Regions from separate parts of the Planococcus plakortidis genome, predicted to be linked through region 1. Evidence: riboswitches for the same ligand, from Rfam matches in the RefSeq annotation. Region 1 holds a riboswitch; each other region holds the start of a gene.
What was found. A riboswitch is a leader RNA that binds a small molecule or an ion and turns the genes downstream of it on or off. The one in region 1 is predicted to bind S-adenosylmethionine.
Positions count from the first base shown of each region.

Region 2: another riboswitch for S-adenosylmethionine. It lies ahead of BBI15_RS11355 (methionine biosynthesis PLP-dependent protein); the one in region 1 lies ahead of BBI15_RS03085 (LLM class flavin-dependent oxidoreductase).
Region 3: another riboswitch for S-adenosylmethionine. It lies ahead of metK (methionine adenosyltransferase); the one in region 1 lies ahead of BBI15_RS03085 (LLM class flavin-dependent oxidoreductase).

Region 1 covers NZ_CP016539.2:579,845-583,100, forward strand. Annotated here, with positions in the region: gene BBI15_RS03070 (hypothetical protein) at 1-47, shown strand, start outside; gene BBI15_RS03075 (TetR/AcrR family transcriptional regulator) at 101-688, opposite strand; gene BBI15_RS03080 (MFS transporter permease) at 816-1,199, shown strand; SAM riboswitch class I at 1,302-1,410, shown strand; gene BBI15_RS03085 (LLM class flavin-dependent oxidoreductase) at 1,526-2,917, shown strand; gene BBI15_RS03090 (sodium:solute symporter family protein) at 3,028-3,256, shown strand, end outside.
Region 2 covers NZ_CP016539.2:2,241,039-2,244,294, forward strand. Annotated here, with positions in the region: gene BBI15_RS11340 (cobalamin B12-binding domain-containing protein) at 1-542, opposite strand, end outside; gene BBI15_RS16565 (hypothetical protein) at 547-915, opposite strand; gene BBI15_RS11350 (antibiotic biosynthesis monooxygenase family protein) at 912-1,217, opposite strand; SAM riboswitch class I at 1,422-1,521, shown strand; gene BBI15_RS11355 (methionine biosynthesis PLP-dependent protein) at 1,599-2,723, shown strand; gene BBI15_RS11360 (aminotransferase class I/II-fold pyridoxal phosphate-dependent enzyme) at 2,716-3,256, shown strand, end outside.
Region 3 covers NZ_CP016539.2:1,255,070-1,258,325, reverse strand. Annotated here, with positions in the region: gene BBI15_RS06445 (gamma carbonic anhydrase) at 1-78, shown strand, start outside; gene metK (methionine adenosyltransferase) at 114-1,310, opposite strand; SAM riboswitch class I at 1,508-1,618, opposite strand; gene pckA (phosphoenolpyruvate carboxykinase (ATP)) at 1,855-3,256, shown strand, end outside.

The DNA.
Region 1 (3,256 bases):
GCGATACGTGCCAGCCGCCGAAAGCATCACGCGGGCAGGAACAATAACGGAAACGCCAATTCCCCTTTACAGGGAATTGGCGTTTTTTTAGGCTAAACCATTATAGCTTGCGGATGAACAGGATGATCTGGATGTACATCTCCGCCATTTCTTCTGGCGTCTCCGTCAAATCATTATCCAGCCATTGCTCGATGAGGCCGAGGAATGCGGAAGTGGCGAAGGCTGACAGATAATCGTCCGGCACGCTGGCGCTTTGGAAGAAACGTTCGTTTTTAAGCATATTGCCGATAAAATGGCCGATGAAAAATCCTTTAAGCCGCTTGTGGAAGCCGTTTTGGTTATGCTCACTTAAAAACGCGCGGAAAGCGGCAGCATTCATTTCGATATAGCGGAATACTTCAACGGATTGGATGGACACATTGCCTTTATCCGCTTCGGCCAAAAGCATTTCGGGCTGCAATTCTTTCAACTGCTGGGCCAAGCCGTCGAGCAGCTGTTCTTCCATTTGGTCCAGCAAATCGTATTTGTCGAGGTAATGCAGATAAAACGTTCCCCGGTTGATCCCGGATGCTTTGGAAATATCCTGGACAGAGATCTTGATGAAATTCTTTTTGGCCAGCAGCTGCAGGAAGCTTTGCTGGATTTTTGCTTTCGTTTTTTCGTTCATGTCATCATAAATGGCTGGCACGCTATCTCCTCCAAACCGCTTAACAGCTGTGTCTTTTCTGTTTATTGCTTCCAGTATAGCAGGCATTTAAAATAGATAGTAACCACCCAACAGTGTGTTGAGTGAAATTACAGGATAGGTGATGGACATGAAGAAAAAAATGGCCGTAATGGGGATTGCGCTGCTGGTTGCTCTGTATATGCTCGGGAAAGCATTTTTATTGAATGAAGAGATCAAAATGTTCTTGCTGATCTTTTTCGGAATTGGACTCGTCCTCGCGCTGCTCCGTTTGTTAGTGAATAACTCGATCAAGAAAATGAAAGGCAAGGATTGGAAAGTGAAAGTGCTGTTCTTTACGGTATTGCTCGGTTTCGGATTGCCGTTCCAGTCCTGGTTCCGGACAGAAATCTTATTCAAAATGGACTCCGCTTATTTAGCGGGCAGTGTGGCCATGCTCGTATTAGGGATGGTTTTCATGACCCTATTCTACGGCTTTGCCAAAACAAAAATTCGGACCATGCAATTAGCTTGATGAAATGTGCTAAGCGAGATATTTCCAAGGAAAAATAAAATAGTTTTGAAAATTCGGTTGACTTCTTTATTTCCTAGTATTAAGATAGGGATTAATTTAATAATCTTATCCAGAGAAGCCGAGGGACTGGCCCGTTGACGCTTCAGCAACCCCTGATATTATTCAGGAAGGTGCTACTTCCAGCAAGGAGAGATTCCTTGGGAGATAAGAGAGCGGACCCGACTATTCAAATAGCCCTCTTTTCTCGTTTTATTGAGAAAAGAGGGCTATTTTTATTTTCCAGTGAGGGCTGCGGAAATTGGAATTTCAAAAGGAGGAATTTGACGATGACGAAGAAACGGATTTATTTGAATGCATTTGAGATGGTGTGTGCAGGCGGGCACCAGTCGCCGGGATTGTGGCTTCACGAGGACGACCGGTCGCATACATACAAGGACAGCGAATATTGGATCGAGCTCGCGAAGCTATTGGAAAAAGGAAAGTTTGACGCGGTGTTTTTGGCTGATGTGCTCGGGACTTACGATGTCTATGGCGGCACGCGCGACGCGGCGCTTCGCAATGCGGTGCAGACGCCGGTCAACGACCCGCTATTGGTCGTGCCGCTCATGTCGTCGGTGACGGAGCATTTGAGTTTCGGGGTCACGGCATCTGTCAGCCACGAACATCCGTACACCTTCGCGCGGCGCATGTCGACACTCGATCATCTGACAAAAGGGCGCATCGGCTGGAACGTCGTCACTTCCTATTTGAAAAGCGCCGCAGTCAATATCGGGCTCGATGACCAGATGAGCCACGACGAACGCTATGAATTCGCGGCCGAGTATTTGGAGGTTTGCTATAAATTATGGGAAGGCAGCTGGGAAGATGGCGCGGTCGTGCGCGATCAACAGTCGAAAGTCTATACCGACCCGTCGAAAGTGCACGACATCCGCCACGAAGGCACATATTTTAAAGTGCCGGGCGCTCATCTATCTGAACCGTCGCCACAGCGCACGCCGGTATTGTTCCAGGCAGGCGCTTCGCCGCGCGGCCGGGAGTTCGCCTCAAAGCACGCCGAATCGGTGTTTACGGCAGGGCCGACGATTCCCGTCGTGAAAAAAGGTGTCGACGCGCTTCGTGAACGCATTCAAGCGAACGGCCGGAACCCGGAAGATGTGTTGGTGTACACCACCTTCACCGCAATTGTCGGGAAGACCGAACAAGAAGCGCAAGAGAAATACGAAACCTTGAAAAGCCATGTCAGCTACGAAGGCGCACTCGCACTTTTAAGCGGTTGGACAGGCATCGATTTCTCCGGATACGAGCCGGACGATACGCTCGAATACATCCAAAGCAACGCCATGCAATCGGCGGTCGAAGTATTCACGCGTGCCGATCCGGACAGAAAGTGGACGATCGGGGAACTGGCGACTTTCGTCGGCATCGGCGGAAGAGGGCCGGTCGCGGTCGGGACGCCGGAGCAAGTAGCCGATGAAGTGGAGCGCTGGAGAGATGAAACCGGCGTCGACGGTTTTAATTTGGCGTATACGCTCGCACCCGGAAGCTTCGAGGACTTTGTCGAACTGGTCGTTCCTATCTTGCAGGAACGCGGGCTCGTGCAGAAAGAATACGCAGACGGCACATACCGCGAGAAAATCTACGGCAAAGGCCAAGCGCAACTGAAAGACAATCATCCGGGCAAAACGTTCAAGCACTTGCACGAAACAGTTAACAACTAGAGGGGGAATGAGGATGCTGACAGCTTATTGGATCGCCGTCGCCGTCTTTTGGATTGCGGGGCTGGCTTTATGGAACAAACTCTATCCAAAACAAAAAGGAGGCGAACGCAATGGGGGATGAGACAACTTGGCTATTGCCGCTGATTGCTTTGATGCTCGTCGGCTATTTCGCCTTGACGACATGGCTCGGGAAAAAAGGCAAAGCCCATAGCGGATCGATGAAAGGCTTTGCGATCGCCAAAGGCAAAGTCAATCCGGCGGTCGTCGGCATGAGCTTCGGCGCCTCATACGCCAGTGCGAACTTGTTTCTTGGCGTGCCGGGCTGGGCGTATACATACG
Region 2 (3,256 bases), 1.6 Mb from region 1:
AAACTCGACAAGGTGACAGCCCGGCCGCCGATCAGCACGGCGGGGTTGGAACCGGTGTGCGCAAAAGCTTCCGCATAGGTTTTCAAAGCCGGCAGCCGATGCGCGAGCGCGCCGGATAATGCCACGACGTCCGGCTGCCATTCCCCGGCCAGTTCAAGCGCTGAATCAAGCGGCAGATTCGGCCCCATGTAGCGGACTTCATACCCTTCTTCGCGGAACAATGCGGCGACCATCTTGAGCCCGATATAATGCTCTTCGCCTTCCGGCCCGAAAACCATCGCCTTTTTTGGCCCGTTGCCTGCCTTGTTCCGCAGTTCCGTAGCGGACAGCACAAAATCACAGACGGCAGTGGCCAAATGCTCTTCCGCTACCGATATCTCATTTTGTTCCCATAGTTCACCGATACGATACATCGCCGGTGTCAATAATTCGCTGTAGAGCTGTTCGTATGAATGGCTTTCCAGGAAATCCTGGACATATTTCAAAGCTTCCTCTTCCTGTCCCTGCAGGAAAAGATCCGAAAGCTGTGTTGATTCGTGCATTTGATCAGCCCCTTTTATGTTGAGGGAGCTCCAATAACCGGACTGCGCGATCGAGGCAGCCCAGCATGAAATCTCCTTGCGTTGTTTCGGTGTAGCGCGGCACAATATCCATAAGCCGCCTGAAATTATCGATGATGAGGGCGGTTTCGACATTGCGGCTCACAAGCACCGTCTCGAGCCAGATGGCGTAGTCGACAAAGGATTGCTCGCTTTGCAGCTCCCACGCGGTTTCGAGATAATCCAAGTGGTGATGATTGTCTTTGACGGTATGTTCATATCCCTTATCGCCGAAACGTTCCCATAAATTCGGATACGCTTCGTATATACCGTCTGCCGTGTCGGTCGCGATTTGCTGTTTTTGTTCCTGGTTCATTCGGCCACCACTTCGTACTGATGGACTTTCGGCACGATGCCCGCGAGTTCCTGGTCAGGATAGTTCTTTTCCAAATCATGGATTTCCTTGAACTCCTGGCTCTTGACCCAGTTCATATACGACTGTTTGGACTGCCATTCCAGATGAACAGTCAATTCATGTCGCTTTTTCGTGTTTTGGATCAACCGGAATGAAGTAAAGCCTTCCGCCTGGTCCACACGGCGCGAGCGTTTCTGGTAAATTTCGATGACGTCTTGTACCTTGTCTTCAGGCACAATGACGGTGGATGTGACGATGTACATAATTCAGAACCCCTTTGCAACTAGCTTTGTATAAGCTGGGCATGATTAAAGTTTACCTCAGCATACCATTTCAGCTCCCGGAATAAAAGCGAGCGCCTTTAAGGCAATTATAAGAGTATTTTCAATATTCCGCTTGTATTCCGCACGCAATTGCCGTATGATGGAAAACATCAACCAACAGCAAACGACAACTTTATAAAATGATTCTTATCGAGAGAGATGGAGGGATTTGGCCCTTTGAAGTCTCAGCAACCGGACAATGTCACGGTGCTAATTCCAATAGGTACAGCCTAGTAGATGAGAAGATGGCATATACGGCAGGGGCTTTCTTCTAATCAATAGAAGAAAGCCCCTGCTTTTTGATTTGAAAGGATGAGGACCATGACACAGCATAGTTTAGAAACTCGACTGGTACAGCTCGGCAACCGCAGCGACCAACGCACAGGAGCGGTCAATCCCCCGATTTACCTTTCCACCGCTTATGAACACGAAGGCCTTGGCAAATCCACAGGCTATGATTATACGCGGACAAAAAACCCGACACGGCAGCTTCTTGAAGAAGGGATCGCGAATCTGGAAGGCGGCGACGCAGGCTTTGCATGCAGCTCCGGAATGGCCGCGATCCAACTGGTCCTCTCCTTGTTCCGTCCGAACGATGAAATTTTGCTTCCTGAAGATATTTATGGCGGCACCTACCGCCTGCTGGAACAATATGAAGAGAAATACCATATCCGCCCCATTTACGATTCCTTCATCGATCCGAAAACAGCTGAAGCGAAAATCACTGACAATACAAAAGCGATTTTTATTGAAACCCCAACCAACCCATTGATGCAGGAGATCGATTTGGAATTGTATGCACAATTGGCGAAACGCCACAAGCTTTTGCTGATTGTCGACAATACCTTTTTGACGCCTTTCCTGCAGCAGCCGCTCGCAATCGGTGCGGATATCGTACTCCATAGCGCCACCAAGTATATCGGCGGCCATAACGATGTGCTCGCTGGGCTAGTCGCCGCAAAAGGCGTCACTTTATGCGAAGAACTGTTCACTGCCCACAATTCGGCTGGTGCCGTGCTATCTCCGCTCGATTCCTGGCTGTTGATCCGCGGCTTGAAAACCTTGCCGCTGCGCATGCGCCAGCACGAAGCCAATGCCAAGGAAATCTCCCGTTTCCTGGAGACACATGATGCCGTGACAGATGTACTGTATCCAGGAAAAGGCGGCATGTTGTCGTTCCGCCTGCGCGAAGAGCGATGGATTGGGGAATTCCTCGAGAGCCTATCGCTCATCACATTTGCCGAGAGCCTCGGCGGCGTAGAAAGTTTCATCACATATCCTGCGACCCAGACCCATGCCGATATGCCGGTCGCAGAACGCACGGCACGCGGCGTCTGTAACCGCCTGCTCCGCTTCTCTGTTGGCGTCGAGCAGGCAGAAGATTTAATTGCTGATTTGTCCCAGGCCTTGGCTAAACTAAAAAAGGAGGTCGTTTCCCATGAGTGAACGACGCGAGACGAAATTGATCCATTCCGCAGGCATCGATCCATTAACAGGCGCAGTCAATGTTCCGATCTATCTGTCTTCCACTTTTCATCAGGAGAGTATCGATTCGTTCGGGCCTTTCGATTACAGCCGTTCCGGCAACCCAACGCGCAAATCACTTGAGGAAACGATCGCCAAACTTGAAGGCGGCGCACGGGGCTTGGCCTTTTCTTCCGGCATGGCGGCTATTTCATCAGCCTTCATGCTGTTGAAAGCCGGCGACCATGTGCTCGTTTCGGAAGACGTGTACGGCGGCACGTACCGCTTCATCACGGAAGTGCTCGAAAAATTCAAAGTCGATTACACCTTCGTCGATATGACCGACCTTGGCGAAGTGGCCGCCGCTTTCCAGCCGAATACGCGAGTCGTCTACATTGAAACGCCTTCCAATCCGGTCATGAAAATCACCGATATCGAAATGGCCGCTAAACTGGCGAAAGCGAACGATGCCATGACCTTTGTCGACAATACTTTCATGACACCGCTTTACCAGA
Region 3 (3,256 bases), 680 kb from region 1:
GAAGCGGACAAACAAGATATGGAACGCATTGTCCGGGAGTATGCGGAAAAAGCTGCTTATTATAAATCCCTTCAATAGAAAAAGCAGGCGGAAAAATATCCGCCTGCTTTTTCTTATGCGTTCGCTTGTTGTTTCAAAGCCTCAGCTTTATCTGTGCGTTCCCACGGTAGGTCGACATCCGTACGGCCGAAATGGCCATAAGCCGCTGTCTGTTTGTAGATCGGGCGGCGCAAATCGAGCATCTTGATGATGCCGGCCGGGCGCAAATCGAAGTTCGCGCGCACGAGTTCGATCAATTTTTCCTCGCTGACTTTTCCTGTCCCGAACGTATCGACCGCAATCGATACCGGATGTGCTACGCCGATTGCATAGGCCAGTTGCACTTCACATTTATCGGCAAGGCCTGATGCCACGATATTTTTCGCTACATAGCGTGCAGCATATGCGCCGGAACGGTCGACTTTTGTCGCGTCTTTACCGGAGAATGCGCCACCGCCGTGTCGTGCATAGCCGCCGTACGTATCAACGATGATTTTACGGCCAGTAAGACCAGCATCTCCTTGAGGCCCGCCGATGACAAAGCGGCCTGTCGGGTTGATGAAGTATTTCGTTTCAGCATCCAATAGTTCTGCCGGCACGACTTCGTTGATGACGTACTCTTTCAAATTGCGCTGGATTTGCTCCAACGATACTTCCGGATGGTGCTGCGTCGAAATGACAATCGTATCGACACGCACTGGTTTATTGTTTTCATCGTATTCAATCGTCACTTGCGTTTTTCCGTCTGGACGGAGATACGGCAAGATTTCTTCTTTGCGCACTTCTGCCAGGCGGCGTGCGAGTTTGTGGGCCAGGCTGATCGGCAAAGGCATCAATTCTTCTGTTTCGTTTGACGCGTACCCGAACATCAAGCCTTGGTCGCCTGCTCCGATTTCATCCAATTCCTTATCGGTCATCTGGCCTTCACGCGCTTCAAGTGCCACGTTGACGCCTGCCGCGATGTCTGCCGACTGCTCGTCGATCGCTGTCAACACCGCGCTTGTTTCAGAGTCAAATCCGTATTTCGCACGTGTATAGCCGATTTCTTTGACGGTCTGGCGCACGACTTTCGGAATGTCTACATATGTCGATGTCGTGATTTCGCCTGCGACAAGAACGAGCCCTGTCGTTACAGTCGTTTCGCATGCGACACGCGCGTTCGGGTCTTCCGCTAAAATGGCATCCAGGATTGCGTCTGAGATCTGGTCGCAAATCTTATCCGGATGGCCCTCTGTTACTGATTCTGATGTGAATAATCGACGGTTTGTCAAAAAAAGTTCCTCCTTATATCCTGCGAGATTGCTCTCGAAATTGATACGGTACTCGTTTTCCCATGTCAAGTCCGTTTCCATTAAGGAATTGAACTTCCAGCTTTTTCAGCCTGCACACGAGGATTAAGGGCATTCCATAAAAAAATCCCTTCACTCAATACATTGAGGAAAGGAATAATCATCATAAGCACCTTTCACTCTTATCGTCCAAGGCATTCGCCTTGCTTCAGGTTGGGCACCATCGCTGCAAGCGCAGCAGGTTGCCGGGTTTCATCGGGCCTGCACCCTCCACCAGCTCGGAATAAGAGTATCCGTTCAATTTCCCATCATACGGAATGCTGCCAGCACTGTCAACGTTTTTACCGGAAACAATTGTCGGACTTTTAAACATGCAGCTTTTTCTACTATAAAATTGCACAAATCATGAACATTGACAGATTTCGAGTTATTAGTATAGACTAATCGCATCAATGTGTTATACTAATGTTCGAATATACATCTTCCCCATTCATTTGGGAATAAACGAAAAGGAAGGTACATATATATGACTTCAGTGAACTTTGCAAATGATTTGAAAGAGCTTTTGGCAGGCTCCAATGTCAATACTCAATTATCCGTTCCCCAACTGGTTGAAGCAGCCACATCCCGTGGGGAGGCAGTATTGACCCGTGAAGGCGCAGTCAAAGCCGAAACCGGCAAGTACACTGGCCGTTCGCCTAAAGACAAGTATATGGTAGAAGAGGCAATTTCGAAAGATAAAATTGACTGGGGCAGCGTCAACCGCCCGATTTCATCTGAAATCTTCGAGAACCTATATGCTAAAGTCCTCAATCATTTGAAAGAAAAAGACGCTTTGTACGTCTTCAAAGGCTTCGCCGGCGCAGATCCTGAGTCCCGTCTTGCGATTCAGACGATCAATGAATACGCCTGGCATAACCTGTTCGCCCATCAATTGTTCATCCGCCCGACTGCGGAAGAACTGGAGGCGCATGAAGCTGAATTCACTGTCGTTTACGCTCCGACTTTCCACGCAGACCCAGCGGTGGACGGAACGGATTCCGAAACCTTCATCATCGTTTCGATGGAAAAGAAAATCATCTTGATCGGCGGCACGGAATACGCTGGCGAAATGAAGAAATCCATCTTCTCGATCATGAACTATATCCTTCCGGAAAAAGGCATCCTGCCGATGCACTGTTCAGCGAACGTCGGGAAAAATGACGATGTCGCTTTGTTCTTCGGGCTTTCCGGTACAGGGAAAACAACTTTATCAGCTGACGAAGACCGCAAATTGATCGGTGACGATGAGCACGGCTGGTCCGATAACGGCGTCTTCAACATTGAAGGCGGCTGCTACGCGAAGACCATCAACTTGTCCCGTGAAAACGAGCCGCAAATCTTCGATGCCATCCGTTTCGGCTCGGTTCTTGAAAACGTAGTCGTTGACGAAGATACGCGCATCCCGGATTACGACGACGGATCGTTGACAGAAAACACGCGTGCAGCATACCCGATCGATGCCATCGATAACATTGTCGTCCCTTCTGTTGCAGGGCACCCGAAAACGATCGTCTTTTTGACTGCAGACGCATTCGGCGTATTGCCTCCAATCAGCAAATTGACGAAAGAACAAGCGATGTACCACTTCCTGAGCGGCTATACATCGAAACTTGCCGGCACAGAACGCGGCATCACGTCACCGGAAGCGACATTCTCGACATGCTTCGGTTCGCCATTCCTTCCGCTTCATGCGACCGTGTACGCTGAAATGCTCGGCGATAAAATTGATGAGCACGGCGCAGACGTCTACCTTGTAAACACAGGCTGGACTGGCGGCATCTACGGCGTCGGAAGCCGCATGAAATTGTCATACACCCGCACGATGGTGCGCGCAGCGATCCGCGGCGACTTGAACGGCGTGGAAATGGAACACGAATCCGTCTTCG